2 regions of the Cytobacillus sp. GQ23 genome follow, and region 2 is predicted to be linked to the other one. Evidence: a T-box and tRNA genes for the amino acid it is inferred to sense, from the RefSeq annotation. Region 2 holds a T-box; the other holds one or more tRNA genes.
What was found. The T-box of region 2 lies ahead of trpS (tryptophan--tRNA ligase). A T-box ahead of a tRNA ligase gene usually reads a tRNA of that ligase, here a tRNA-Trp.

Region 1 (15,337 bases), on a different contig from region 2:
TTTTACTTGAATATCTTTCACTTGTGCAAGGAAAGCATTAGAAGCAGTGAAACGTGTAATGTATTCAGGGAATACAGAAGCTACACGTTGTTTCTTCACGTACACATGATGCATCATATTGCCATCTTGATCTTGTTCAACTTTAACAGCGATATGATTGCTCCAGTTTTGAATCATAGATGCAATATTCAAACCGTCAAAGCCAGGAGTGAACAATCCGATATTAACTTTGTTAACTTCAAGATCATCAAATACTTTAACCTTTGGCGCCACAACTAAAGAATTTGTATTATTGGATGCAACACGGAAAGCCGCTAATAATTGATGCTTCGCAGCAGTCCAAGGGAAGCTTAAGCCACGAGCTGGGTTGTTAACATCTGCTCCACGGTTAGAAGGAGAGACAGTGTAAACCAATTGATAAGCTACTAGACCGATTTGAGCTGGATCATATTCATTAGAAAGCTCCATCAACTCAGCTTGCGCTTTATCAACAGCAAAAGTCAAAGCATCATTTAACATACGCTTTAATTCCATTTCTTTCTTTTCTTTCGCAGTCTCATTTTCAAATGAAACATACTCCATAGCAGATAGATCAGCATTGTGCTTTTCATATGCAGCTTTAAGTGCAAAGTTATAGTTATTCTTCACACGCTTAACAGATGATAGTAAACCATACTTCTCAATATCGCTTGCAGGCAATTCAATATTAGAAGAAAGGAAGCTTAATTGATTATTGCCAGCAACATCTGCACGCATAGCCTTCACTTCACCAACTAATACTTCTTCTTCCCATTTAACAATGTGCTGATGAACAAGGGAAAGAACAGAGTTAGTCTGCTGTACAGAGAATCCATTGACTGTCTTGCCTTTACGGTAAGCCATCCAATCTGGAGTAAACCATAGTTGTTTACCAGTCTTCTGATCAGTGTAAGACACTTCAACAGGAGGATTCTCGATGAAAGAAAGCTCTTCTTTTAATGCTTCTTCATAGGCACCACCATGCTTGGCACGGTCAATTTCCCATGACTGAACCCAAGCAAGAAGATCAATCATTTCTTCCAGTTGATTAGTACGATTCAGAATTTGCTTTGCAGCTGCTTCATTGCCAGCCTTATAGAAATCCATGAACTTATAGTTCAATACACGCACAGCATCTGCAATCTTTGTAGCAAAATCAGTAAGCTCGCCAATACGGTTAGGCTTAAGAGTCTCAGCCACATACTCAAGAGAAGTATGATACATGTTCAATTCAAACTGACGATCATATTGCTCTTTAGTGAATTTGAACGTATACTTAGACATGTCCGCTGTACCAGGGAATGGGCAACCGTCGCCAAACGTGAAAGACCCATCCTTGTTTTCAACATAGTGGATATCTAAGAATGCTGGAGCTGCTTTGCAAGCACGTTCAACTGCTTCAATCAGCTCTGGTTGTGTCATAACCATAGATGTATCACCATCGAAATCCAAACAGGGCATTGTTTTCACAACGCATGTGCAAAGCACACTCCCTGTCCCGACTATATCTTCATCTCACATATACGATATATGAGAGCCTCGCACTTCCACTAAAAGAATTTCACTTCTAGTGTACTCTACTCGCTTATTCACCAAGTCGTCTTTCATACCTGGCTATGCTTTCGATAGTCTGTGAACCTTCCAACAAGAGTTGGCTTGGCATAGAGATTAGCATGGATAATTGTCATAGATAATCATCTAAAATATTTGATATATCACGATATAAATTATGAATACGACGTTCATCAACATCAAAGAATGAAATACGAAGCAAGTTAATATTATTAAACTCGCAATAATCATCCTTTAATTTGTCATTAGCCTGGATCCTCTTAAATTTAGCAATATTCTCTTCTTTATTCTTGCTATGTCTAAGTGGCCTAAAGTGTTGTTCACCATCGTATTCAATTAAGCAATGCAGCATATCATTTCTAAATACAGCAAAATCAAAGGGGAGATAATGTACATCACCCTTTAGATCATCGAATGTATATTGGCGCTGGTATGAAATATGATTCTTTTTGAGATAGTATTCAATAGCCTTTTCTCCATGACTCATTTTACAGTCAGGGCACCATTTGCCCTTAAGTAGATTATGAGGAGCCATAGAAAAGAAATGACCTTTATCACAGAACATATCTATATGAACATTGGCTTTATAATAATCAGAAACCATTATGCCATTGTTCAAATCTTCAATGATATGCCTATATTTCTCTTTGAAATCACCATAACGACCAGCGCAAAAAGGACACCAATCACCACGACTAAACAACTTATCAGCTGTCATCTCGAAGATGTGTCCATTAGTACATTTGATAGAGTATTTATGCTTTGCATTGACATAAGATTCAGACAAAAGAAAACCATCTTTTGAAAGAACAAAGTCTTTTAATCGTTGATATAAGACTGTTTTATCCATTATTCGCTTTGCCATAAAATCACCTCAAAAGTAATTTATATGACAATTATCTTTAGCTTCCCCTATTAGCATAATCATTAATGAGTCATTTCCTACTCAATACTAAACGCTGATTACACACCATGTAAATACATGTTCACGAGGTATCCCTGATTTTACAAGTCAGGGCTGCATGTCACCATGCAGGGAGCCAATATTACTTAGCTCCACCTTGAGCAATCGCATTAAAATCATGACAGCTCAAGATCACCATTCCATCAAAGCATCCTTTAGCAGCAGCTTCAACATAATTCTGTGGAGCAACCGCTTTAACCACACGAGATTGACCTTTAGTCATCTGAGGATTACGAGCAAGTGCAAGCGGGCCAGTGTAGATAGAAGTGCTATCTTTATCTACCATGAACACAGTACCAGCCTTTAATCCTTTGTCTGGATTCACGTAAAGCTTCCCATCTTTACGGATTTCATGCTTAGTACCACGAGACTTGTACGCTTCAAGAATGGCATAAGGATCCATTACTAAGAAACGATAGTTAGCTTCTACAGGAATAGCGCCAGCCTTCCATTGCTTGATTAGTTCTTGAAGTAATACCAATGCTTTCTCCTTTAAGTAAATGTCATTGTATGACTGCGGAGAATAGTGCAAGAATGTAGTCAATGTCGAAACAAGAGTAGATTCTAAAGCCTCTTCTTGTTCCTCAACTGATAAATCCTCCATCATCATTAGCTTTTCAAGACCAAGATATTGCTTGATAAGTTCAGGATCTTTAAGCATATCCTTCACACGATCAAGGTGCGGCTGCACAAGTTTGATCATAGTCTCAGCAGATAGCTTCATACCATGTACAAACTGATAAGGAAGATTCACATATAGTTTCTTGTATTTAGAAGGTGTGCCGAAAAGAGCAACACGATATTGTAAGGTTAAGCTATCAAGAATCTCTTCTAATGTATCAGGAGATGACTTGAAAGCAGACATAGGTATCACAATATCTTCAGAGAAGTATTTGCCAAGATTATAAACGTGAACACCATCCCCTTTGATAGCACCATTGAATAGACGTCCAATGCCATTCTGTGTCGGACGACCTGATTCCTGGTTGATCATCTTATGAACACGAGTATTCATAAAGAACTCTCCATCACCAGCAACCTGAGTGACATGATGATCAGCAGCGTCAAAGATACAGCCTTTCTTAGTCTCTTTGCCAAATGCTTTAAACATTCCTTGCTTCACAACAGAGTAAGTGTCCTCAACAACACGAACAGTTACATTTCCACCGCTGATCGTGATATCACCATTCTCATGTCTAGTGACATCCGTACCGAAGCGGATGAAGTTGAACTTAACAGAGTTAGATAATGTTAATCCAAAACGTTTCATGGCTTTAACATAATCAATCTTGTAGATAGTTTTGCCTTCTTCATCGACACCAGCAACCTTGGCGAAACCAAATGGATTCATGCCAACAGCATTCAATGCATCAACTGGATGTACGATATGTGAAGCTGTACCAACAACTTGAACTTGTCTTTCTTGAGAAGGGGAGCGGAAAGCATAAAGAACAGTACGTTCCACACCTTCATGGTCAATATACTTCATACCTTGCTTGATGATAGCTTGCTTTTTCTCAAGATCGCCTTCAGCATCACCATTCAAGTCAATGAAGAACACATGAGGTAACACATATGCATATACTTCACGAGTGACAATCTGTCCATCGATCATCTTCTTAGTTGTTACCATCTGTGGTGTAGCATCATTGAAAGGTGCAAGCATTTCAAATGCATAAGAACCTGACACTTCTTTGTAACCAGAGATCTTATCTTCACCTACAAGACCGAAGTCAGAGTAATTACGTTTTGATACAAGGTCATCACCAATAGTCTCAAGATCTGCTTGTGCAACAATCACACGGATATTCTTAATACGACGAAGCTTCTTAGGGAGCGGGTAAGTCTCAAGGAATTTCTTGAATACGTGAACACGATTCTTAGCAACACCAGCAAGCTCAACAGGATTCTCAATAATCTCCACTACATTCTTACCAGAAACAACCGCTTCGATTACAAGATCAGTTGTCTTAGGACCGATACCAGGGAAAGTGAAAAGCTTTTCGATTACTTGAGATACAGATTGGATTGGGTTGATTACGTTGATTGATTTAGACATGTGAAATGTCCTCCTTAGTTTATATTAGTTTAGTTTGATATAGTGGCAGCATAGGTTTAACGTCATCACATACCATTCGGACAGACCAGTGACAGAAGATTCAGACATTTATAGATACTATTGAAGTGCAGAGATACGACGAGACAACTCTTTCTTGTTAACACCTTTCACTTGCATAAGGTGAGAAAGAGCATCGACCATGACAGCAGAGCCTACCTTATCAGCAGCATAGCGATCAGCTTCCAGTTCAATATCCTGGACACGACCGGTGGCGGAGATAAGGGAACGTTTGATAGAGTTCATGTGATTCATAGAATCCAAATGACCAAGAACCACATGACCTTCTTCATGAGCAAGGATCGCTTGCTGAACATGATCAGGGAATGATAAGAAGTGCTCATCAATCACTATCTTCTTACTGCCATCAGTGAAGACCATAGCTGCAGCAATCTTTACGCCCATACTCTTCATGACACCAGTGTCACGCATTACAGGATATCCGTGAAGAACTTCCATCTCTTGCTTAGATAAACGACGATTACTCACTACAACCTGAACTGTCTTAACAGCCACCAATGCGCCATACGTTAGCAAACCAAATTTAACAAACTTATTCATGATATATTCCTCCAATGTAATTAAAATAAGACCTCACACTAAGTGGGCCGGCCAAAAGAAAAAGAAACCTACAGAAACGGTTACTATATAAATGAATAGAAAGAGAGACTACTTCTTAATACAGATAGCATATAGACGAAGCATTAGATAATAGAGAACCATAAGCAATAACTTACCTACTTCCTCTGCTATCTGAACATGACCCCTTAACACCTTCATCTAAGAACACCTCCATTACGCATATATAACAAACAGTAATTAATCACTTGTGCTGCCATATACAGAAAGCCATCATAGATCCCTATAGAAGAAGAGACTAACTCCTCATACTTCTTCATGATAGGCTTCAACTGAGACTGTACATGTTCATCACATTCTTGAACTACCTTAAACAGTAGAGAGAAAGCTTCATCCAAAACAGTCTCCTTTCTTGAACTAAGATACTCACCGATATTCCCAACAACACATTCAAGAGCGGCATCTACACCAACAGCACGCTTACGTTTAAAGATTCCTAACATCATAATCATCCTTTCGTTTTTTAATTAACACCTTATCTACTAATCACCCTAAGAAGAAAGGGACAAAATACAAGACAGCGGCTCCCAATACAGTAAGGGATCCTATCTTAGCCAGGAACACTAGATCTTCAACAGACTCCACATCAAGAGCCTTCCATAGTGTAGTGAATACCGTCTTACGAATTCCTTTTTCGATAGCGAATAACTTTGTCATGATTAAATTCCTCCAATAGTTTAGTGTATTTGCATATTCGACAGGCTCACACACGCACCCTTACACCTGGGGAAAACCCCAAATTGATACCACTGATTATGTGGAAATGTACGTGCCGGTGCCCCCTCTGGCTGTCCTGTGGCACGCACAGCAACCTTTGCAAGATTACCAAGGGTTTTACTGTACGAGACAGGAGCGGTCCAGAGAGGGGTGACGGTGAGCGTCAGGAGATGCCCTCCACAAGAAGGGGCCATATATAGGTGGGTGTATAGATGACCTCCTCTGGTGAAGGGCCCTCATAGAGAGCCTCTGAGTATTAGTGATTAGCACTATAGACTAGTAGTGTATTGATGCCTCCCATGATAAGGGAGACGATAGCGTATTTCTGATTACCTTCGCTGTCATACCCGGCAGGCATGCTGTAGATGTGTCCTTTCTGCGGGCAGTGGCCTAAGTATTCACCTGTAGATTTCACGATTTCGATTGTCATTTTCTATTCCTCCTAGTGGATTATTCGTGTTTATAGTAAGTTGACTCTATATGGACCCCTATCGGGGAAGACGCTGCCACTGTCACAAGCGAACAATGGAGCGGGTGAGTCTATTAATGTACGGATATAGACATCCTTCCTTTCAACGTCCTCCTGATACGTGGGTTGTCCACTAACCCCATCCAGGGCAGTATCAGTAGCGTGTAAAGATGAGCGGGTGTAAGAGATCCCTCCGTGCCACACCCACTACGGGACACGGAATCGTGCAAGGTTGTCATATCACCCCCTGATGCATACTGCCATCAGCATAGGGGTCTATATAAGGGAGTCCTATACACCTGCCGTTATCACAGGGGTGCTATATAGAAGCCCTTATATACAAAGCCCTCACCGGAGCGGGTTAGGCTACGATGATAGCGTAAGGAAGGATAGCACCGTATACAGTGGCATACAGTCCTACATAGGCTGCCACGAATAGGACAGCAGGCATAACCGCTACAGTAGCTACCGCTACACCCATGTCAGATAACATGGCTTTATAAGAAAGGGATTGCTCCTTCTTCTTCGTCATCGCATGAGCGGCTGCTATGATAAGGGCTGCTACCGCAGCACCCACTGCTAACGCAGTACCACATGATGCCGTGAATAGACCACCCACTACAGCAGATGTGGATCCTACAGCAATGGCTGCCTTCTGATGAGCAAGGGATGACACCTGACGCTTCATCCACTTGTATAGCTTGCTTTCCTTAACAGATGTAACAGTTGCCTTGATCGTTGATAATAGACCTTTCTTTTCCATAGTAGATTCCTCCTTAGTAATGTTAGATGTAATAGCTGCTACCGCAGCGCCTGCAGATGCAAGGGTGTTGTTAACAGTGGACTTGATAGTGCCCCATGCTGTGTTAGTACGGCTATCGCCCTGTTCCGTGATAGGGGTCGCTTTCTTATGCTGCGTGCACAACTTCTCACCTGCAGATGTTCCTACTGCACAACGGTGTACTGTTCCTTTCTTGTACTCACAGCGTGTTTGTCCTTCGAATGCTGGCTTGAACTTTGTCATGATCGTTCTCCTTTCATGCCGTGGCCTCCCAATTGGTGAGGGCTTACTGCGGCTACCGCCACTCGAGCGCCATACCCTGCTCGAGGGGGTGGGGCACCGAACGCCGTATAGGGCATCCAATACAATACCACGTACCCCTCGCAAAATTTTTTTATAAAAATTCGCCTATATAGGAAAAACTTAGGGAAAGTGCGGGCATGCTGAGAATAAGTAAAAAAAGAAAGAGGAGATGTACATGGAGAACAGGAAGCTCAGTGAAATTCCAATACCTGAAAGATTGAAAGGGAAATTGAAAGTGGAATATAGGGAGAGGGATCCCGAGTTTCATTACAACTTCTGGATGAAATTAGTCAGGGAACTGGAGCACGAAAGAAACTTCGTTAACACGTGGGTTCCTGAGGAGAAACTCCCAGATGAGATCTCTATGGTCCTGATTAGATCGATGGATTACTATAGAGAGAAAATTGAGCTGTACAAGAGGTATGCCCTTGAAAAAGGGGAAAAAAGAAAAGATGGAGAGCACTCGTGAAAGGGTGCTTTTTTATTTTTGTGCAAAATCTCTTCAATAAGTAATTTCCCCATGTTATACTATATCATGAAAGGCATTACAAAAAGGAGTGAGAGTTGTGGAAAACAAGTTTGCTGAAAAGATGCTGAAGATGGTCACGGATGATTTGGATGCAGTCCATGCAGAGATGAAGGAGCTGGACCGCTTGTACATCAACAAACAGAAACAGGTACGGCAACTCCAAAAGGCGAGAGCTGAACTAGAAGTGATGATGTCAACAGGGGAGACTCTCACAGTCTAGTATTTAGAAATGAATAGGGAGAGATGAGAAGATGAGCAAGCTAAACATAGAAAGAGTGATCAGAGCATTTAGTGCTATGCACATTTGTGGAATAAAACCGGATTCAAAAGATGTTCCGATGATTCATATACTCGAAGGCATTACAGACACACATCGACTGATATCAGAGAAAAACGATAATGTGAAAGCACTGGAAAAGAAATTGAGAGAAAAAGAGGAAGAAGCCGCTCGGTTAGCAGAAACCATGACAGGTTTCGAAGAAGTTCTGAATAAAGTCTACTCAGAGCAGGTAATCGAGGAATTCCTTACACGTATTGAAAAAGAAGAAGAGAGGCTGGACCGTCAATTTCAAGAAGATAGAAATAGAAGAAAAGAGACAGGAATATGACGGCGAACAAGCCATTCCCTTCTTATCCAAAGGCGCTAGACATTTGGGGGATCATCAAAGAGGTAGTCGGCTATGATGACAGTGACAATTGCATTTCAGATGTTAGTCTGTATTTAGAAATGGACATGACCGGATCATTCGTCATCGTGCATGGAGATGGCCGTAGACATCCCAAGGTTGATGGAATCAAACTGACTATTGAAGAAACGATAGAAATGTATAGAAAGATCGATGACCTGGTGGAGATTCCAAAAGCATTGTTGGCCTTACATGCGTGGATCAATCCTAACACAATGGTGGAATTCGATATCAAGATGGTCCCGATACTTAAGGAACAACCTTAGTAGAACATAGGGAGATACCTTACGAAAAAAATCTGGCGAGCGGGCTTCGCCTAATTGTTAGTGGACGCTTTGCCGCCGGCGGGCGTTTTTCTTGAAAGGAGAAAGAGATGAATGATTTAGAGAGACGGGTGCGCAGCATGGGAAGGAAACACTTCATGAAGTTTCGGAATACCAGTGCTGGCGTGACCGCTTACTTATTTGATGGTGTGACCAAGATCATCTTTGAGAACTGGCAGGAAGCAGAGAAGCATCTGCTTGAAAAGGAGGATGGAAAATGGAAAAGCCACCAGCAGGCGTAACACCGAAGTTTATAGTCCAGGAGGATCGTCTTGATAATCTGGATGCTGCCATCAGGAGATACCTGGAAGCACGCTGTGTAATCCCAGAGGAATGGGTCGAGGAAAGAAATGAGATCATTGAGGATTTAAGAAAGAGGACGTAACCCCATGGAACTGATTGATTATTATTTAGACCAAGTAGTGAAGGTGCATGGCGTGTACGTTCTTCAAGTAGATGAAGATATCACTGATGAAGAGAAGCACATGATCTGGGAACATTGGCAAGCGAGCAACATGCAGCAGCGATTGTTCATCATGCCTACCTCCTTCAGCTTTTCATTCATTGAACGCTATAGTCTTTACATTGCTTTGATGCTAGTAAGAGCAGGCAAGAGGATCTCAAGAGACAAATGGATCGGGGAAGCTTATCCAGAGGAGAAGCATAACCCATTTGTTACGGATACCATCACAAGAAAGTCCAAGGCGTCCTATCTGTATCTTAGCGAAGAAGGAGTCATGAGAAGGATGCCAGACCAGCACTCAGAGGCATTGTTTCATATGACGTTAGAGGATATGGAAGCAGAAGATTACGTCATGCTTCCGGATTAAGGAGAGAATCATGGAATTAGTAGCAGAGTATAGGCAGATAGATGAGCCGAGACGAGTGGAGCCGCTTCCTTATGAAACGGAGTGGGCAAGCTTTCATGAATCAAGAGAACGCACCATTAGCGTGTTTGCTGGCAGGGGAACAGGAAAAACGTATAACCTGGCGTTGAGAGCCGCACGATCAGAGCACGATTGCATTATCTTTGTGCAGCATAGTCATTCTATTAGAATGATGCTGGATTTGGTTGTAGAGCTGAGCCTTGAAGTAGTGGACGTTTCTACATCAAGACAAATGGCAAGAATTCAATACCCCAACGGAAGAAGAGTCTCAGTCGAAGCATTATCTCAGTTTACAAGCATTAGAGGCCGGAGGTTAAACGGGGAGTTAATGTTTGATGAATTTGATCATGTTCAATTTGAGTTCTTCATGACGAATGATCATGTTATTCCTTTTCTTCAGAGTGTTCGCCATATTGTATGCGTGGGGTCTCTTAAAGGATTTGAAGATTCACCAGGAAAGAGATGGTTCAAAGGCTCGGACACCAGGATCTTTGTAGATGCCAAGTCACAGCCGCCAACTCGAGGGCACATGAGATATGAGTACTTCCCGAGTGAGAAACGACTGGCACTTGAGAACCTGCCGCCGTTTAGTTACGAAATTTAAAGATAGTTCAAGAAATTTAAAGAAAACTATTGTAATGCATTTCATAATGTATTATATTATTAGTGGGTGGTTTATTTTTCCGATTTACAGTGTACATTCTTCCGAAATGTGCATCTCCTCGAAGCATTGATTGGTGCAGAAATGCACCCCTTTATATGGGCTTAGTTTAACGGTAGAACAGCGGTATCCAAAACCGCCAGTGTTGGTTCAACTCCAGCAGCCTGTGCCAATTTAGACGAGTTGAGATTAGTTTAGCCGAGATTGACCAGTAGCTCAGTCGGTAGAAGCATCGCACTGTTAATGCGAGGGTCGCAGGTTCGAGCCCTGCCTGGTCAGCCATATGTTCTTCTAGTGAATTGGTGTTACGCTCTGGATCGTCGTATGATGTCGCCAGAGAGGGGAGGTTCGATTCCTCAAGAGAACTTCTATTATGGGTTTGGTAAGCCCACCAACTGCCATGGTCAAAATGGCAGCTCCTTTCAGCAGAGGGGTTTGATCCTGTAATAAGGTTTTTCCCTCTGCAACCTTTGGTCCGAATAGCATATGGAGTTAATGCACATGCCTACCATGGAATGAGGTGCGAATCCTCATCGGACGAACTCGACGCTTATACTTAAACCCATTTATTTGTACGACACCTCCAACAAGGCAGGCACTCCCTGCCCTAAAGAACATGAGAGGGTTTTCACATCTCCTTACCTCTTGTGTTTTTTAGGGTGTGGGGTACACACTCAATCCCAATGATCAATACTTTCGCCAATTGAATGGGGGAAAGGCATCTTGCTCAGGCACAGCAAGGTGTCTTTTTTTATGGGAAAAATACTAGTTTTGTCGAATACTAGATTTCCTAATGTTTTTCATTGCAATGACTCTATCAATGTAGTAATATTATCCTTAGTTAGACAAACTATCCAAATGTATACATATGAGACATTTAAATTGGAGGAGAGTAAAAAATGGCGAAAGCAAAAACAGCAAAAGCAACCACGGTTTCAATGCCCCACTTAGTAGCAGTCGATATCGGGTTCGGACAATTAAAGTGGATGTCCAACAGCTTCCCTCAGGCGCAGGTAATTCCAAGTGCGGCCTTGGCAGGAGCAAAGGTGCCTACTAATAAGCTATTTGACTTTAACACTATCTCTCATGACAATCTAGTCGTCAGCACAGAGGAAGGAACATACTTCGTCGGAAAGAAAGCGTTGGATGTCCCAAGCAGCGGCAGCAAGAGAACACAAATACGGGATCGTGCCAGTGATCCAATCAGCCGGGTTCTATTCCATACAGGGATTGCTCTGGGTGTGCCTCATGAAAGCGGAGAGTATGATGTGGTGATCGTGACTGGACTTCCGAACGATGATTATGAGTTATCCATCCGAGACCATTTGGAATCATTTCTGAATAGATCATTCACCGTTTCATTTCACTTAAGCAGTGAAAGACAGATCACCAAGAAGATTAACGTGGTAGGAGTAGAGGTCATCCGTCAGCCGGAAGGCGCCGTTACTCATAATCAGTTTATCTTTGATCCGACAGACTTCTTAAAAGGATCAGTCAATGCCCGAAATATCCTGGGTGTCATCGACATTGGCCATTTCACTAGTGACTTCGCCTTGTTCCAGGAAGGGGTTATTGTAGAAGATTCCATGCTGAGTGGATCTGCAGTGGCCGTGACAGAAGTGTACAAGCGTTTAAAGAGAAAGCTCGTTGTTCACTTTGATGAGTTCGGCTATTCCTTCGAAGCGACAGACAAAGACCTGGACACGATCATTCGCACAGGGAAAGTCTTCTATGCCGGCAAGGACCATGATGTCTCCAAGCAAGTAGAGGAAGCATCCAGGGAAGTAGCCAAGACCGTCGCTAAAGCAGTCTTGGATGCATGGGGCAATGAAACCAACAGATTGGAAGCGATCATCCTGACAGGTGGCGGTGCCTATGTGTTTGCCGAATACCTAAAGGAAGAATTCGATGCCCGGAAGAAACAGGGATTCAACGTGATTGAAAACCCAGAGTTCAGCAATGTATTAGGCTTCTACATGTACGGATGCATTACACTGGTGGATAAGTTCCAGCCGGAAGAGATTCTTGCTACGTATGTGAATCATGTGTTTTTAGGTGATGGAAAATGACAATCGAAAAGATCCAAGCACGAATACGGGATGATGATGAAATCCTGAGAGAACACTTCTCGAGCATCAAAAAAAGTGATCATCCTTATGAAGTGAGAAGGCTTTTAGAGAAAGCGATACTTATTGAGCGAAAAGAGAAGGAAATACTCGAGGAAGTTCAAAAACAATCAGGGCAGGACTCTTAACAGGGTCCTGTCTTTTTTTATGCCTTCTGGCCGAGTTACAGTAATTTCCTGATACCTAGTAAAATAGAAGAAGGGAGATACCGCACCACCTCATCTAGCACCGACTGGTTTCTGGGGGATTGAGTTGGGTATCTCCCTATTTGTGTAGGAACGAAAGGGGAAAGAAAAAAGATGAGTACAGGACCAAAAACAGAAGCAGGATTGCAAGCTGTTTCTGTCAATGCGCAAGAACTTGATCACACTGCATGGACACAGAATCCGGCCGCTGTCCAGGCAATTGAGGTCGCTAAACGTCTACGGAATACCAAGCACGGCATGTATGCATCCGTTCCCATCATCTGCAAGGCAGAGGGATGCCCGTATGCAGACTCATGTGAACTTCAGCAAATGCAAATGGCACCTTACGGAGAAAAATGCCCAATGGAGATTGCAGCCATTGAAGATCTATTCAAAAGATACTGCAATGACATGAACATCAATCCAGAGGACCCACTGCAGCAAGTGGATGCCATCATGGTAAAGGAAGTCGTGGATATTGATATTTCCATGCTCCGATGCGATAAGAAGATGGCCATCAGTGCGGACTTTATCATCGACCAGGTAGTGAGTGTGGATGAAGAGGGGAATGCCATCAGCAGGCAGGAACTCCACCCGCTCACTGAATATAAAGAGAAGCTGCGTGCCCAGAAGTTCAAGACACTGAATCTCTTAAACTCGACACGTAAGGATAAAGAGGGATCCAAAACGACGGTTGTCTTCGATCCATCCGAACGAGCTGCTCAAATGCTTAAGATGCAGAAGGATATGATGAAGATCGAAGCAGATGAGGATGAGGCAGAGAAGGCCTATTACGAAAAGATGCAGCGCTTGAAGAACGGGTCAAACGACATCATTGATGTTGAACCGATTATGGAAGAGTAGGACGTGATCATGTGGTAGGACGATTCTTAGTTCCAGCTGCGATGAGGACTGGCTATAAGGCCGAACGTGCTTCCTTTTCACAGATGGGAGAACAGGTCAAAAAAGACAGGGACAACCTTAAAGGATGGGTAAAAGATAACTACGATCCAAGGCAGCCCTTATTTAAGAAAGACACAGAAGAAGGAAGAACCATCAATAATCTATATACAGGCTATAAGCTGGGCGGAAAAGGAAATCTGCTCGTGACTGGAAGTTTGCTAGGAGGGGGAACCATTTATGTAGCGAACCCCAATAACGTGAATCGAACAGTCCTGAACGGGCAGAATGCAAAGTTCCAGAGTGAGGAACAGGATATTGAATCCATGCAGTCCACTCGTGCAGATGGACAAGGGTATAAGGCAGCTATCGGTGCAGCTGCGTTAGAGAACCTTTCAGCATCAGGAGACCTGGTGTTTGCGATGCATAAGACCCGTCACAGCGGCCAGTTTTAATAAGGGGGAGCTGACATGGCCGGGACAGGAATAGAGCCAGTAAATGCACAAGGGAGAAGCGACAAGCTTCAGAAACAAAGCAAGACAGCCAAATACACTGGCAGAGCACTCAATTACGGATTCATTGGTGTGGATACGTATATGAGAGTGAAGGATGGAGAAGCCCTGCCCGTGGCAGCAGGAAAAGCGGTTCTAACAAACGCCGCCTTCTCGATGCTCCCGGGAGGCATCATTGGAGGGATGGCGGTTATGGGAGCCATGGCCGCTCCGGAAATCATGAACACCTTGAACCAGGCAGCAGGCAATCTAAATGCCAAGAAGCAGCAGTTCGGAGGAAACTTCCAGGAGTCGGAATCCCAGATGATGCTCATGCAACAGGGGATTGGGAAGATGCAGAATGCCAGGATGCAGGCCACTCGTTCCATGGCCAACCATGCCAGAGGAGCCCAGAAAGTCTATTAATAAAGGGGTGAGTACGTATGGCAGTCGCCGCTAACGAGCCCTATCGTAGAGTCTCTCAAGATAACGGAGTCTTTGATGGCGCTTTAATAGGTGCAGCCGTTGGAGCCGGAGGAGCAGGTGCTGGAATCTTCGGTGCCCGGTTAAGCTACAATGCGATTGATAGTAAAGCAGAATCGAAGACAACGGTGCTGGATGCCAAGATCGACAGAGCTACAAGTTCAAAAGAGAAACTATCTCAAAAAGGCGGTCGTGTATCTCCTGTTGATTCAGTCAAGCAATTTGCCGGTCAGAAGCAAATCAATGACATCAACGCTATTAGGCAATCAAAGTTAAGTCATCTTGATGAGAAAAACAATATGGCACGAAGCTATATCAACAACATTGAAGATGCTCATATCAGAAATCAGGCAGACACAGCCAGAAGAAGCTCTTTCGCCTCTGCCAGTGCTGATGTAAACGCACAATTTGACCAAAAGGTTAATGGCAGCAAAGGAAAGGCTTGGGTGGATGATGTGGAGGAAAAGCGTCAAAGAAACTTAAGCAA
Region 2 (15,337 bases):
GCCCCCTTTTCTTAGCAATCTATTGGTACCTACATTATAATTTTTTTTCAAAGAATTAAGTACTATCTTTATACTAAATTATCATTATAAGTATTCTTTAAACCAATTCTATTAAAAAAATCTCAAAATTGTGGTTAAAAAACCAAATTGACGGAAAAATATAAATAATTGAAAATTCTCATAGTAAAATTCCGGAAAATGTTGTATTATAAAGAAAATCACACATTAGTGAATAAAAGTGTTAAAGAGAAATTTCCAATCTATCTCAATATTTGATCGGGTTATTTACATCTTGGCAATTCCTTTATAGCTAACCTTTACTTTTCCAGGATGTAAAAAACGATCTCATTCGAGATCGTTTTTTGTTATTTGGCATATTTAGCTTTTAATTCTCTGTATTCTTTTTCAGAGCAATAAACAAAATGACCAGGAGTTATTTCACGCATTTCCATCTTTTCATCATCAGCGTAATTGTGAACTGATGGATCATAAGATTTTCTTCTGCGGGAACGCTCTGTTTCTGGATCTGGAAGCGGAATAGCTGACAGCAGTGATTGTGTATAAGGGTGCATAGGGTTATTGTATAAGTCTTCAGCTGGCGCAAGCTCAACCAGTTTACCAAAGTACATAACACCGATGCGGTCGCTGATGTATTTAACCATAGATAGGTCATGTGCGATAAACAGGTAGGTTAATCCTTTTTCACGCTGCAGCTTTTTCATCAGGTTTACTACCTGAGCCTGAATGGAAACGTCTAAAGCTGAAATTGGCTCATCGGCAATAATGAAATCAGGGTCAACTGCAAGCGCGCGGGCTATCCCGATACGCTGTCTCTGTCCTCCAGAGAATTCATGCGGGTAACGGTTAGCATGTTCTTTATTCAGACCGACAGTGTCCAAAAGTTCGTAAACCCTTTCCATACGTTCTTTTTTGCTTTTTGCCAAACCATGAATATCGATTCCTTCAGCAATAATATCAGCAACTGTCATACGCGGGTTTAAAGAAGCATAAGGATCCTGGAATATCATTTGCATTTTCCGATTAAACTTTTTCAGTTCTTTTGCAGATTTTTTGCCGTGAACATCTTCACCTTCAAAAAGCACCTGCCCATCGGTTGCATCGTATAATCTGATTATAGTCCGTCCAGTAGTTGATTTACCGCAGCCAGACTCACCAACTAATCCTAGGGTCTCTCCCTTGTAAATATCAAAAGTAATCCCGTCAACTGCTTTTACCATATTCGGACGGCCAACGTTAAAATGCTGCTTTAAGTTCTTAATCTCAAGTAACTTTTCCGCCATTATTATTTCCCCTCCTTCACTAATACAGGCTTATCAAAAGTGGAGGATAGCTGGCGCATACGTTTTTTAACTGCTTCTGGCGGCTCAACCTTTGGTGCATCCGGGTGAAGAAGCCATGTTTTGGCATAATGTGTTTCTGAGATTTGGAACATTGGCGGCTCTTCTTCAAAGTCAATTGCAAGTGCATATTTATTTCTGGGAGCAAATGCGTCTCCTTTTGGAGGATTTGTCAGATCCGGTGGTGTTCCTGGAATTGCAGCTAAATCGGCTTTCTCATCGTTTTCTAAACTTGGCATGGATGCAAGCAATCCCCATGTATAAGGATGACGGGGATCATAGAAAATTTCATCTACTGTACCCATTTCAACAATCTGCCCGGCATACATTACCGCTACTCTGTCAGCAACATTTGCAACGACACCCAGATCATGTGTGATAAAGATAATGGACGTATCCATTTTATTTTGCAGATCTTTCATAAGCTCCAGGATTTGCGCCTGAATGGTAACATCAAGTGCTGTTGTCGGCTCATCCGCGATAAGCAGTTTGGGATTGGCTGCAAGAGCAATCGCAATCATCGCACGCTGCCTCATACCTCCGGAAAATTCATGAGGATATTGATCTACCCTTTTCTCAGGTATCGGAATACCTACAAGTCTCAGTAATTCAATTGCTCTGTTTTTGGCATCAGACTTAGACATATTCTGATGTTTAATCAGCACTTCCATTATCTGTGTTCCAACTCTCATTGTTGGATTTAATGAAGTCATTGGATCCTGGAAGATCATACTGATTTCTTTACCACGGATCTTTTCCATTTGTTTTTCTGTTTTTGGGACGATGTCGTCACCACTCAACAGAATCTGTCCGCCAGTAATACGGCCCGGCGGCATAGGTATTAGCTTCATAATAGACTGGGAAGTAACACTTTTTCCTGACCCAGATTCGCCAACAATCGCTAGCGTCTCTCCCTTATGAAGGTCAAAGCTGACTCCGCGGACTGCTTTTACTGTACCTCCATATGTTTGGAATGAGACTTCTAAATTTTTAACTTCAAGCAATTTTTCCATGTTCTCACTCCTTATTTACGCATTCTAGGATCTAGAGCATCACGCAAACCGTCGCCAACCACGTTAAATGCAAAGATCGTTAAGCAGATAAATATTGCAGGGAAGAATAAGCGCCATGGGTAGTAACGCATAGCCGCAAGTCCATCATTAGCCATCGTTCCCCAGCTCGCAATCGGCGGTGTTAATCCCAGACCAATAAAGCTTAGGAATGCTTCTGTAAAAATGGCCGAAGGGATTGTAAGAGTCATTGTGACTAAAATAGGTCCCATTGAATTTGGAATTAAGTGTTTACCCATAATCCTGCTTGTATTGGCACCAAGCGTTTTGGCAGCCAGGACATATTCCTGATTTTTAAGAGATAACACCTGTCCACGGACGATACGCGACATATTGATCCACCCAGTGATGGACATGGCAATAATCATAGTCGACAATCCCTGCCCAAGTACAACCATTAACAAGATTACTAATAATAGATAAGGTACACCATATAAAATATCGGCAAAGCGCATCATACCTTCATCTGTGCGTCCGCCTTTATAACCGGCAATACCGCCCCAAAGTACACCAATAATCAAATCAATTACTGCTGCAGCAACTCCAATGAAAATAGAAATTCTTGCACCTTCCCAAGTACGGGCAAACATATCGCGGCCAAGATCATCCGTACCAAACCAGTGTTCTGATGAAGGTGGCTGATTTTTATTTCCAAGATCATTTGATGCATAATCATATGGAGTCATATATGGTCCAAAGATTGCCATGAAGATCAGCAGAGCTAATAATACTAATCCAAACAGGGCAAGCTTGTTTTTTCGAAATCGGATAAATACATCTTTCCAAAATGAAAGACTTGGTTTTGAAATTTTCTCAGCTTCGCCGAGCTGTGTCCCGACTATCTTAAATTTATCTTTCGAAATCTGCATAATTACTCTCCTTTCTTCCCGCCGGCAAGTTTGATGCGTGGGTCGATGATTCCGTATGCAATGTCAACAAGGAGAATAGATACAAGCAACAGAATACTGTAGAAAACGGTTACACCCATAATTACCGTATAGTCACGATTGTTGATACTAGTTACAAAGTGTGCACCAAGTCCAGGAATCCCGAAAATTCTTTCAATTACGAAGCTTCCTGTTAATATACCTGCAGTTAATGGCCCCATATATGTTACCACTGGTAATAGGGCATTACGGATTGCATGTTTTACAGTAATTACTCCCCTGCTTAAACCTTTTGATTTAGCAGTCTTAATATAATCATTCGCCAGAACTTCAAGCATGCTTGAACGGGTTAACCTCGCGATAAACGCCATTGGTGTTGAAGCCAACGCAATGGCTGGCAGGACGCTGTGCATGAAAGATTCCCAACGTGCTACAGGAAAGATACCCATTTTTATTGCCAGGAAATATTGCAGGAATGACGCCATGATAAAAGAAGGTACAGAGATGCCTAATACAGCTACAATCATAGCTGTGTAATCCGGCCATCTATTGTGTTTTAATGCTGCAACAATTCCTAAAAGAACTCCTACTGCAACGGCAATAAAGATGGCTTCCATCCCAAGAAGAAATGAGACAGGGAAACCTTCATTGATTAAGTCGTTAACAGTCTGGCTTTTATATTTAAAAGACGGGCCGAAATCCCAATTTACTATACGAACAAGATATTCCCAATATTGTGCATACCAAGGCTTGTCCAAGCCAAAATGAGCATTCAGGTTAGCTTCAATTTCGGGAGGAAGTTTTTTCTCAGATGCAAAAGGGTTTCCGGGTGCAATGCGCATAAAGAAAAATGTTGCTGTTACAATCATCCATAGTGACAGGATCATGTAGAGCAAGCGTTTTCCAATATATTTCGCCATTGTCAAACACCTCCATTTTATTACAATGCCTTAATCAGAAACGAAGGTATATGGGATTGAGAATCCCATATACCTTTCGTAAAGTTAGCTATTTTTATTCGAAGTGTGCCCACTTATACTGGACATCACCTAGACCGGATACTGCAACATCTTTTAGGTTCTCAGCCTGTACCCAGTTGTTAGTATAGAAATAGACTGGAGCTACTGGCATATCTTCCATGAAGATTGCTTCAGCATCTTTCAGTAACTGCTGGCGCGCTTCAGGGTCAGTTTCTGTTGCAGATTTAGCAAGCAGATCCTGGAACTCTTTGCTTTCCCATCCAGTATTGTTGTTTCCGCCATCAGCGTCACGGTACATTTCTAAGAAGTTGATTGCATCATTAAAGTCACCCAACCAGCCCATACGTGCTACTTGGTAATCCATTTGGTTTACGTTATCAAGGAATACGTTCCATTCAGCGTTATCAAGTGTTACTTCAACACCTAGATTTTGCTTCCACATATCCTGGATTGCCTGTGCAATCTTTTGGTGCGCCTCAGAAGTGTTATAAGAAAGAGTTACAGCTGGAAGTTCAGATGCATCTTTCATTCCAAGTTCTTCAAGACCTTTTTGTAAATATTCTTTAGCTTTTTCTACATCATTATCAGGGAAATAACCCTTTTCGTTTTCTTCAAACATTGATGGTGGAACAATTGCCATTGCAGGAAGCTGCTCACCCTGAAGGATGTTATCAATAAGCTCCTGACGGTTGATAGCATGTGCAAATGCCTTACGGATATTGACATTATTAAATGGTTCTACAGTTGTATTAAACTTGTAATTGTAAATACCTGCGATTGGTTGAGTAACTAAGCGGCCTTCCTCTTTAAGAGCCTGCATAGCGTCAGTTGGAAGGGCACCTGTTGGAGCTCCAGCCCAATCTAGTTCGCCGTTATCAAACATAGATAATTCAGTGTTAGGATCATTGATCATAATCATTTCAATGCTGTCCAGCTTAACTGTTTCAGCATCCCAATATGTTTCGCTCTTTTCAAGAACAATCTTGTCACTGTGAGCCCATTCAACTAAATGGAAAGGACCGTTAGTAGTGAAATTATCACCAGCGTCTGTTGCCCAATCTGGGTTAGCTTCAGCAATCTTGCTGTTAACTGGAAGATAAGTATAGAAAGCAGTTAATTCTTCAAAATATGGTGTTGGGTTTACTAATTTAACTTCTAAAGTTTTTTCATCGACAGCTTTAACACCAACAGCATCCTTTTCACCTTTGCCTGAGTTGAATGCTTCTGCACCTTCGATGTAGTAAAGCTGGTATGCATAAGTTGAGTTATTTGCAGGATCTAATGCCCATTTCCAAGCATATTCAAAGTCATTAGCGGTTACAGGATCACCATTTGACCATTCCGCATCGCGAATTGTGAATGTATAAGTTTTTCCGTCTTCAGAGACTTTAATGTCTTCTGCCATTGCTTTTTCAGGCTTACCATCTTGATTGATGCGAGTAAGACCTTCTAAAACGTTACGAAGTACAGTTCCAGAAGTTGAATCTTCTGCAAGTCCTGGATTTAAAGATGGTGGTTCAGTGTTGATATTTACTCTTAGCTCCTGCGGCACATCAGACTTTCCGCTGTCATCTCCGCCTTTTTTGTCGCCGTCAGCATTGTCTCCGCCGCCGCTGCACGCAGCAAGGAACATACTTAGCACAAGCAACATGCTAAAAAAGATCGATAATCTTTTGTTCACGGTATTAACCCCCTATTAATTTCCTCAAACAGTCTCTTTACCATTTGCCTATCATAAAAAACACAACTGTGCGCTCCAGATATATTGCTTAAATAGTCTGTTAATTAAATTTAAAAAATTTGCAGACTATTTAAAAGGCAACAAAAAAAGCAAGTTTATATTCTCTTAAAGATAGATTATCCCTATATTCTGATAATTCAGATTAAAAAGAGTAATCTATAATATGTAAGCAATAAACTTACTCAATATGCACTATATTCCTGAAACCTAGAATGATATAGTTTTGTTTTAAATGTAACAAATTCGTAAAGATTATGTTTGTTACGTTTATTATAAATAGTTTAAAAACTTATTGCAAGTGGCTTTTTGTACGTGCAATCCGCTCTGGTATGACATTTTTCGTCAAAAAGTCTTATAAATTAAGATTTTTGCGATAATAAAAAAATTTTTCTTTTTAATATATTTTACTATTTTACTAGGAGTTTCCACCCACATTTTGGTAAAATGCATTCTCAAAACAATGTAGATGAATGACCTTTAATTGCTTTTTATTTACTTGCTTTTTGTATCCGGATAGTTTATTTTATTATATAATAAAATTAAATTAAATTATTTGTCGGCGATGAAAAAAGAGTAGTACATTTACCGAGGGTTCAGCAGAGAGCCTGTGGAAGGTGCAAACAGGCAGCCCGGTAGATCGAATGGACTTTTGAGCCTCTGAATTTCTCAGGCGCTTCCCTGCGTTATCGGGGACCTATGCATTTTCTGCATAGGGCAGAGTGACTCAGTATTTGAGTAATTAGGGTGGCAACGCGGACCATTCGTCCCTATTTTATAGGGATGAATGGTTCTTTTTTATGCTTTTTTATGATTACAGGAAGCATTCCCATCCTTCAGCGCCTGACTGCTCATGAATTTTTGTGCCGATTAAAGGAGGAAAAACATGAAAACTATATTTTCCGGCATCCAGCCAAGCGGTACTATTACCCTAGGCAATTACATTGGTGCCATGAAACAATTTGTTGAACTGCAGAATGACTACAACTGTTATTTTTGTATTGTTGATCAGCACGCAATTACTGTTCCGCAGGACAGACTGGAATTGAGAAGGAACATTCGAAGTCTTGCTGCCTTATATTTGGCTGTTGGAATCGATCCTGATAAATCCACCCTATTCATTCAGTCGGAAGTTCCAGCCCATGCCCAGGCAGGCTGGATGATGCAATGTGTTTCTTACATCGGTGAACTTGAGCGCATGACTCAATTCAAAGACAAATCAGAAGGCAAGGATGCGGTTTCTGCAGGATTGCTGACCTATCCTCCTTTGATGGCTGCAGATATCCTTCTATATAATACTGACTTGGTTCCGGTTGGAGAGGATCAAAAACAGCACCTGGAATTAACCCGTGATCTTGCTGAAAGATTCAATAAAAAGTACAATGATATTTTCACTATTCCAGATGTAAGAATCGCCCAGGAAGGTGCAAGGGTAATGTCACTTCAGGATCCATTAAAGAAGATGAGCAAATCTGATCTCAATAAAAAGGCGTTTATTTCTTTATTAGATGACCCAAAACAAATCGAAAAGAAAATAAAAAGCGCCGTAACAGATTCTGAAGGCATTGTTAAGTATGATAAGGAAAACAAACCAGGAGTATCAAATCTCCTTTCCATTAATTCAATCCTTTCAGGGAAAACTATTGCGGAAATCGAAAGAGAATACGAAGGCAAAGGATACGGGGATTTTAAAGCCGGCCTGTCTGATATTATTATTGGGGCACTTAAGCCTATTCAGGATAGATATTATGCGCTAATGGAATCAGAAGAACTTGATCTTGTACTTGATCAAGGAGCAGAAAAAGCTAATAGAGCCGCAAATAAAATGATTAAAAAAATGGAAAACGCCATGGGACTTGGCCGAAAAAGAAAATAAAAAAAACAGCCTCGGGCTGTTTTTTTTAATTTACTTTTGGACCATGCTCCATTTCCCACAACTTCTCGAAAAATGGCTGTCCTTTAATTAAATTTTCACAGAACTTTTCATGTTTACTTGACCAGCCGTATTTACTTTCATCAAATAATTCATACCAGGCTTCCTCAAAATTCATTGATTGGATTTTCTTATAGCGCTCAGGACTCCACTCCGTATACCAATAACGGATTTCAGCATCATTTTTAGAGGAATGAAGCTGGTCCAGCGCCATAAACAGCAGCTGTTTAAGCTGCCTTTCTTTCCTTGTCAAACCTGCCATCAAATCCGGAGACGGGGAAAGAATATGGAATTCCTTCAAAGCGGTTTGATCATTAAAAGAGTAATTTGCCGTTTCCTGATTTTCAAGCATTTCATATGCAAGCTGCTCCTGCCTTGGTATTAGCCTGCTTTTTCTGATAGGGATGTTGTAGCCGATTGTATCTACAGCCAATATGCCTGTCCCATCTGATACAACAAAACAATATTCCAATTGAATGCGTTCATGATTTTTCCTTAAGTAAGCTTTTTGATAAATGTCATCCAGCAGTTGTTGTGGCAGCTCAGAAAGATCATTTTCGATGTAATTAAAAAGCACCGGGTCAATCTTCAGCAGAGGGACCTGATCTAGCAGTTCTACACCATCATCTTTTCTCCATTCATGAAAATGGCATACATTGTATCCATTTTCTTCTCCTTCAAACCAATTCACCCAAACATCATGAAGATACAACATTTTTCAACCCCCACTTCAACAAACTATTTGTCACTCAGTATGGGCATCAAGCAGTAAATTTATTCCTATATTGCACTTGCAATCCATTTTTTGTAATAACCATTCTTTATAATTAATGAAATGCCCTTTATTCACCCTCGTTTGAATGGGGTATATAAATGCTCATGGTTATAATAATGATTCCGGCCGGAAGCAAATAGCATTCTGGACGATGGGTGATAAAATTTATATATTCTTTGAATGTATGTCCAGTTGTAAGCAGGTTTAAATACCCTATGACACTGACTCCTCCTGAAACAGCGACTCCAAACCCTGTTAGAAGCCAAAATGCCCTAAATAACATGTTCTTTTCTATACTTGTGAGTCATAAAAGTTTTTACTGCTGCCATAAACACACTCCCAGTCCCTGTTTTTACAAGTATATGAAAGCATTTGTTTGGATATGTACAAGCTATAGGCCTGAAAACAACAAAAAACGCCTGAATACAGGCGTTTTTTGTTATCTTATCTGTTTGATTTAGGATTGAAAGCATCTTTTAAGCCTTCTCCAATGAAGTTGATAGACAGGATGGTTAATGTAAGAATCGCAGCAGGCGGGATCCATATCCACCATTTACTTGTTAAAACATCCGGGCTCCTTGCTTCCTGAAGCATGTTCCCCCAAGTTGGAATGTTAATTGGTACACCAAAACCGAGGAAGCTTAAGCCAGTCTCAGCTACAATCATCGCAGCCAGAGTAATCGTTGCCTGAACAATAATGGTCGACATGACATTAGGCAGCAAGTGTTTAAAAATAGTTTTTGGTGCTGAGCATCCAATGGATACCGCACTCATTATATATTCATTTTCCTTCTCAGCCATTACCTTGCTTCGTACCAGACGTGCTGTTCCTGTCCAGCTAAGTACACTTATTACAAAAATGAGTGTTCCTGTACTGGATTCAATAAAAATGGATTTTAATACGATAACAAATAGCAGGAATGGAAAATTCATCATAAAGTCTGTGAATCTCATCAGAGCATTATCGACCCAGCCCCCAAAATATCCGGCAGCAGCACCAACAATAGTACCAATGGTAATAACAGAGAGCGTGATAGAGAATGCCAGCAGGAGTGATGTCTTACCGCCGTGCAGTGTTCTGGCAAAGACATCTCGGCCAGACTTGTCTGTGCCAAAGTAGTGATCTGCGGATGGTTCTTTGCTCATCTGTGTTAAATTAATCTTCGCTGTCTCCTCCACCGGCATAGACAGCGGCTCTGCCAATATGGACATTACACAGACGATCAGCAGGAAAACAAGACTGATCATCGCAGCTTTATTGCGCAAAAACTTGCGGCGGGCGAGAGCCCATGGTGATTGACTCTTCGGAGGTTTAACAGGCTCTGCTAAACCAGGCGAAGTTTGCTGTGAAATTGATGGTTCCATACTCTCACCTACCTAACTTAAACGAATACGCGGATCTACTAATCCATATAGTAAATCAGCAATTAAATTTCCAATGAGCGTTAAAATAGTCAGCATCATGGCAATAGCCATCATGACTGAATAATCCCGTGAATTAACTGATTCTACGAATAAATAACCGATGCCAGGGTATGTGAAAATGGTTTCTGTAATAATTGCCCCTCCAAATAGGTTGGCAATATCGAATCCAAGTAAAGTAACAATAGGTATGATTGAGTTTCTTAGAATGTGCTTATTATAAATCGCAGATTCTTTCGTACCTTTCGCTCTTGCTGTACGAACATAATCCTTGCGAGAGCTTTCGATCATATCATTTCTCAGGAACTGTGTATAAGCGGCTGTAGCCATGGCTCCCAGGACAATAGCCGGCAATACTGTATGTTTTGCTTTACTTAAGTAATATTCCAGTGTTCCTGCTTCTACTCCGCTGCCGATACTTCCACTGGCAGGAACCCATCCAAGATTGATGGCAAAGACATAAATGGCAACCAAAGCTGCAACAAAGCTAGGTATTGCAAGTGCTAAATAGTTAAAAGCTGATATTAAATAATCCCCTATACTATAGGCAAACCGCCCGGAGTACCTTCCCATTAAAAAAGCTAAAAAATAAGTGATTAATAGAGCTGATATTCCTAAAATAATCGTGTTCGGCAAACGGTCACCAATTAGCTCCATAACCGGACGCTTATGAACAAATGAATCTCCAAAATCTCCTTGGACCACACCACTCATCCAGCGGACATACTGTACAGGAATAGGATCGTTCAATCCCATCTGCTCACGCATTTCTTCAATATACTCCGGATCTGAGTTTAATGGGTCAATTTTTCCAGACAGTGCATCACCGGGCATAAGCTTTGCCAGGGTGAAAACCACTACTGAGATAAGGAAAATTATTGGAATCATACCTATGAGTCGTCGAATCGTGTACTGTAGCATTTCCATTCCCCTTACCAAACAAAGATTTATTCGCTGGTTAAACTTGTATTCCTTGGAGGAGCAGCTCCACCAAGGAATACAGGTTCCTTTTATTCTATTACTCTACAATGTGCCACTTGTGGAACTCATCAGTTCCAAATGGTGTAACTTTAACTCCGCCCACACGCTTGTTGATCGCCCATGGATCTACACGCTGTTCGAAGAAAATGATTGGCAATTCTTCGTTAACAAGCTTTTGCCATTCGTTATAGACTTCCTTACGGTGTTCAGTAACATCTTTGCTTGAGTCTTCAGGGAATGATACACCTTTTTTGATTAGAGCGTCAGACTCTTCGCTATACCATCTCCACATGTTCCATTTGTCAGTAGACAGCCAGATGCCTGCTGGATCCGGGTCGTTAGCAAGTCCCCATGCACCCATGAATGTTTCAACAGATGGGTCATCTGCTTCGATAGTGTCATAGAACAGGTTGAAGTCTTTTAATGAACCGCCGTTAAGCTTTGCATTTAAGCCAACTTCCTGCCAGGATTGAAGGATGAATTGTGCACGCGCTTCTGAAGTTTCAGCACCAGCCATTGCATCAAAGTTGATTGTGAATGGCTTTCCTTCTGGATCTTCACGGAAGCCGTCACCGTCTTTATCAACATAGCCTGCTTCGTCAAGTAATTTCTTTGCTTTTTCCGGATCATATTCGTACTGATTGATTTCTGAATCGTCAATCTTAGCCCATGATACTGAAGGGAAAGGAGTGTTTAATGGTTTACCTAAGCCGTTTGCAAAACCATCGATAAATGCCTGACGGTCAATGGCATGTGCCATTGCATGGCGAAGGGATTTGTTCTGGAATTTCTTGTTATCAGATACTACTACGCCTTTTTTAGTGTCATAGTGACCCCAGTCAAAAGCAATGTAGCTGTAGGACATAGCATCTGCTTCAACAGGATTTACATTATCAAGGGCTTTAATAGCTTCCCACTGATCTTTCGGAGCTTCAATTACATCGATTTCTCCGTTTTGCACTAAACCTTGCGCCAGGGAACCATCAATGATTTTGTAAACCACACCATCCAATTTGGCTGGTCCCTGCCAGTAATCATCAAAACGCTCAAATTCGATCATTTCACCAGGTACGATATTTTTCACTTTAAAAGGACCTACACCGATTGGAGCTTTACGGATTTGATCGGCGTCCGGAAGTTCTTTAGAAGAAATATCTCCATAGTAGTGTTTTGGCTCAGGGTAAACCCAAATATTTTCCAATAAGTTAACAGAAGGTTCAGTTACTGTTACCTCAATAGTATAATCGTCTACTACTTTGATACCTTCAATTTTGTCAGCTTTTCCGTCTTTATATTCTTGAGCACCTTTGATCATTGCAACGTTAGCAAAACGCGCACCCTCATACGTTGGATCTGCAATTAAATACCATGCAAATTCCATATCCTCTGCTGTTAATTCTTCACCATCATGCCATTTAACTCCCTGCTTAAGTTTGAAAGTTAATTTAGTATTGTCTTCAGACAGCTCATAGTCTGCCAAATTCGGCTCGGAAATAAGCTCATCATTTACTTTAAGTAAACCTTCATGCATAAACTGAAGGGCATTTGCATCATCTTCACCTTCATAATAAGCATATGATAAAACGCCTTTGAATGGCTGTGTGTAACCGAAAGTTACTGTGCCGCCTTCTTTTACTTCTCCAGATGCTTTCCCATCATCTTTATTTTCCTTGTCAGTGCTGGCTTTCTCTCCGCCGCCAGAACATGCTGCAAGGAATACAGACATGACAAGCAGAAGTGAAAGCAGCCAAAATGCTGATTTCTTCATTGTTTTCCCCCCGAAAAGTATTTTTTTGATAAAGCCCTATTTATATAAGTGACAAGCTACCCTATGCCCAGGCTTCACCTCCTTTAATTGCGGTTTAACACTTTGGCACTCCGGCATTGCATGTGCGCAGCGCGGGTGGAAAGTACATCCTTTTGGAGGATCAATCGGGCTTGGGACATCGCCCTCTAAAATAATTCTTTCTTTTTTCTTGCGAGGATCCGGCTCAGGAATCGCAGAGATCAGAGCCTGAGTATAAGGATGCAGAGGCTCTGCATAGAGACTGTCCTTTTCAGCGACTTCTACAAGGCCTCCCAGATACATAACACCTATCCGGTCACTCATATGTTTAACAACACTTAAATCATGGGCAATAAATAAGAAAGTAAGATCAAATTCATCCTGCAGCTCTTTCAAAAGGTTCAATACCTGTGATTGGACTGATACGTCAAGGGCAGAAACAGGTTCATCCGCAATGATAAGCTTAGGCCTTAAAGCCAGTGCTCTTGCAATTCCGATACGCTGTCTTTGTCCCCCGGAAAACTCATGCGGATATTTATAGTAAGCATCTTCAGGAAGTCCAACCTTTCCGAGAAGATCCATCACTTCCGGTTTCAGTTCCTTTTCGGATTTACTGCTGTAATTTCTGATTGGCTCTGACACAAGGTGTCCAACCATCATCGTCGGATTTAATGATGCATATGGGTCCTGGAACACCATTTGGAAGTCCTGGCGGATTTTCCTCAAGCTGGTCCCTCTTACATTTGTAATATCCTGTCCATCAAAGATTATTTGTCCATCTGTCGGTTCCAGAAGTCTTAGGATCGTTCGGCCAGCTGTTGATTTTCCGCAGCCTGACTCTCCAACCAGTCCTAATGTCTCCCCTTTCTTAATTTCAAAGGAAATATCATCGACAGCTTTAACAACAGCCACAGTCCTTCTAAGGATACCGCCTTTTATCGGATAGTAAGTTTTTAGGTTTTTAACTTCTAATAGTACATCACTGCGGCTTTTATCTTTTTTTAGAACAGCTGTATTATTATGCACTGTACTCATTATGCGTTCACCTCTTGTTTCGGCTGGCTTGTCTTGTAAAGCAGACAGGCAACCTCATGTCCTTCTTCATTTTCTGCCAGAAGAGGTGTAACTGTATGGCATTCCGGCATTGCCTTAGGGCATCGCGCTGCAAATTTGCAACCTGTTTTTGGCATGTTTTTTAATGAAGGCACAATCCCCTTTATAGTGCTTAGCTTTTCCACTTCTACATCCATTTTTGGTATAGCTCCCATAAGAAGCTGGGTATATGGATGCTTAGGATTGTGGAATAGGGAATCGACATCTGTCCGTTCAGCTATTTTCCCTGCATACATTACAATTACTTCATCGCACATCTCAGCCACAACACCCAGGTCATGGGTAATTAGAATGACTGACATATCATTTACTTCCTGTATTTCTTTTAAAAGTTCAAGAATTTGGGCTTGTACAGTAACATCCAGTGCCGTAGTCGGCTCATCAGCGATCAGCAGCTTCGGCTGGCAGGCAATGGCGATGGCAATCATGACCCTTTGCCTCATTCCGCCTGAAAGCTGATGCGGATATTCATCTACAATTTTTTCAGGCCTTGAGATCCCTACACTTTTTAGTAGTGCAATACTTTTTAACCGCGCTTCCCTTTTTGAGATCTTCATATGATTGAATAATACTTCCTGGAGCTGGAACCCGATCGAGAACACAGGATTTAAAGAAGTCATAGGTTCCTGGAAGATCATAGCGATATCCTTTCCCCTGATTTTATTAATCTCTGAATCTGTCATATTCTCCAGATGTACACCGTCAAAAATAATCTCGCCGTTACGGATTTTGCCAATGCCTTTAGGCAGGAGCTTCATAACAGAGAGGCTCATTACAGATTTTCCGCAGCCAGACTCTCCCACTATTCCAACGATTTGTCTGGACTTAACTCTAAAAGAAACATTATCTACTGCATTATAGTATGTACCATCTATGGAAAAGGCAGTTTCTAAATTCTTCACCTCTAGTAAAGGTGCGTCTTTAAGTTGACGGGGACTTGAGCTCATAGGAACACCTCTAACCTTTTTAATTATTCTGTTAATTCATTCTATTTGTCTAAAATATTATTACAAAGTTATTACAATTGCAAGATTTTTTTAAACTTTATTAATATTCATTATCGTTTTTCAAAAAAAAAGCCCACATTTTAGGACTTTAAAGTGTATATGAATTCAGTATCTATAAAGTTTGATCCACAAAAAATTCGGATGGAGCATTAAAAGATATTTTTGCAGTAAAATGTTTTTTCTCTCGGAATTCCCTTACAATCTCGTAGCCGGCAGCATAACCAACTAATGGAGGATATGGCCTCTCTCCATATAATATCTTTCGATGGAGCCTATTATTCTTTTTT

Region 1: it encodes a tRNA-Trp, which carries the amino acid that the T-box ahead of trpS (tryptophan--tRNA ligase) is inferred to sense. The anticodon was not compared.

What each region holds. Positions count from the first base shown of each region.
Region 1 covers NZ_JCAXER010000004.1:136,728-152,064, forward strand. The annotation lists gene AC6CHU_RS05105 (hypothetical protein) at 1-1,302, opposite strand, end outside; gene AC6CHU_RS05110 (hypothetical protein) at 1,703-2,455, opposite strand; gene AC6CHU_RS05115 (RNA dependent RNA polymerase) at 2,637-4,613, opposite strand; gene AC6CHU_RS05120 (hypothetical protein) at 4,731-5,231, opposite strand; gene AC6CHU_RS05125 (hypothetical protein) at 5,447-5,752, opposite strand; gene AC6CHU_RS05130 (hypothetical protein) at 5,796-5,966, opposite strand; gene AC6CHU_RS05135 (hypothetical protein) at 6,283-6,456, opposite strand; gene AC6CHU_RS05140 (hypothetical protein) at 6,857-7,519, opposite strand; gene AC6CHU_RS05145 (hypothetical protein) at 7,755-8,048, shown strand; gene AC6CHU_RS05150 (hypothetical protein) at 8,146-8,328, shown strand; gene AC6CHU_RS05155 (hypothetical protein) at 8,360-8,716, shown strand; gene AC6CHU_RS05160 (hypothetical protein) at 8,713-9,060, shown strand; gene AC6CHU_RS05165 (hypothetical protein) at 9,168-9,359, shown strand; gene AC6CHU_RS05170 (hypothetical protein) at 9,335-9,502, shown strand; gene AC6CHU_RS05175 (hypothetical protein) at 9,507-9,947, shown strand; gene AC6CHU_RS05180 (hypothetical protein) at 9,958-10,608, shown strand; tRNA gene AC6CHU_RS05185 (tRNA-Trp) at 10,764-10,837, shown strand; tRNA gene AC6CHU_RS05190 (tRNA-Asn) at 10,871-10,947, shown strand; gene AC6CHU_RS05195 (ParM/StbA family protein) at 11,565-12,734, shown strand; gene AC6CHU_RS05200 (hypothetical protein) at 12,731-12,919, shown strand; gene AC6CHU_RS05205 (hypothetical protein) at 13,091-13,840, shown strand; gene AC6CHU_RS05210 (hypothetical protein) at 13,852-14,331, shown strand; gene AC6CHU_RS05215 (hypothetical protein) at 14,347-14,793, shown strand; gene AC6CHU_RS05220 (hypothetical protein) at 14,811-15,337, shown strand, end outside.
Region 2 covers NZ_JCAXER010000014.1:98,069-113,405, forward strand. The annotation lists gene AC6CHU_RS13395 (ABC transporter ATP-binding protein) at 366-1,301, opposite strand; gene AC6CHU_RS13400 (ABC transporter ATP-binding protein) at 1,304-2,371, opposite strand; gene AC6CHU_RS13405 (ABC transporter permease) at 2,383-3,300, opposite strand; gene AC6CHU_RS13410 (ABC transporter permease) at 3,300-4,235, opposite strand; gene AC6CHU_RS13415 (peptide ABC transporter substrate-binding protein) at 4,330-5,976, opposite strand; T-box leader at 6,590-6,808, shown strand; gene trpS (tryptophan--tRNA ligase) at 6,920-7,909, shown strand; gene AC6CHU_RS13425 (YjbA family protein) at 7,935-8,681, opposite strand; gene AC6CHU_RS13430 (YuzI family membrane protein) at 8,809-9,024, opposite strand; gene opp4C (oligopeptide ABC transporter permease) at 9,186-10,106, opposite strand; gene opp4B (oligopeptide ABC transporter permease) at 10,119-11,084, opposite strand; gene opp4A (oligopeptide ABC transporter substrate-binding protein) at 11,182-12,912, opposite strand; gene AC6CHU_RS13450 (ABC transporter ATP-binding protein) at 12,949-13,965, opposite strand; gene AC6CHU_RS13455 (ABC transporter ATP-binding protein) at 13,965-14,990, opposite strand; gene AC6CHU_RS13460 (DUF2268 domain-containing putative Zn-dependent protease) at 15,163-15,337, opposite strand, start outside.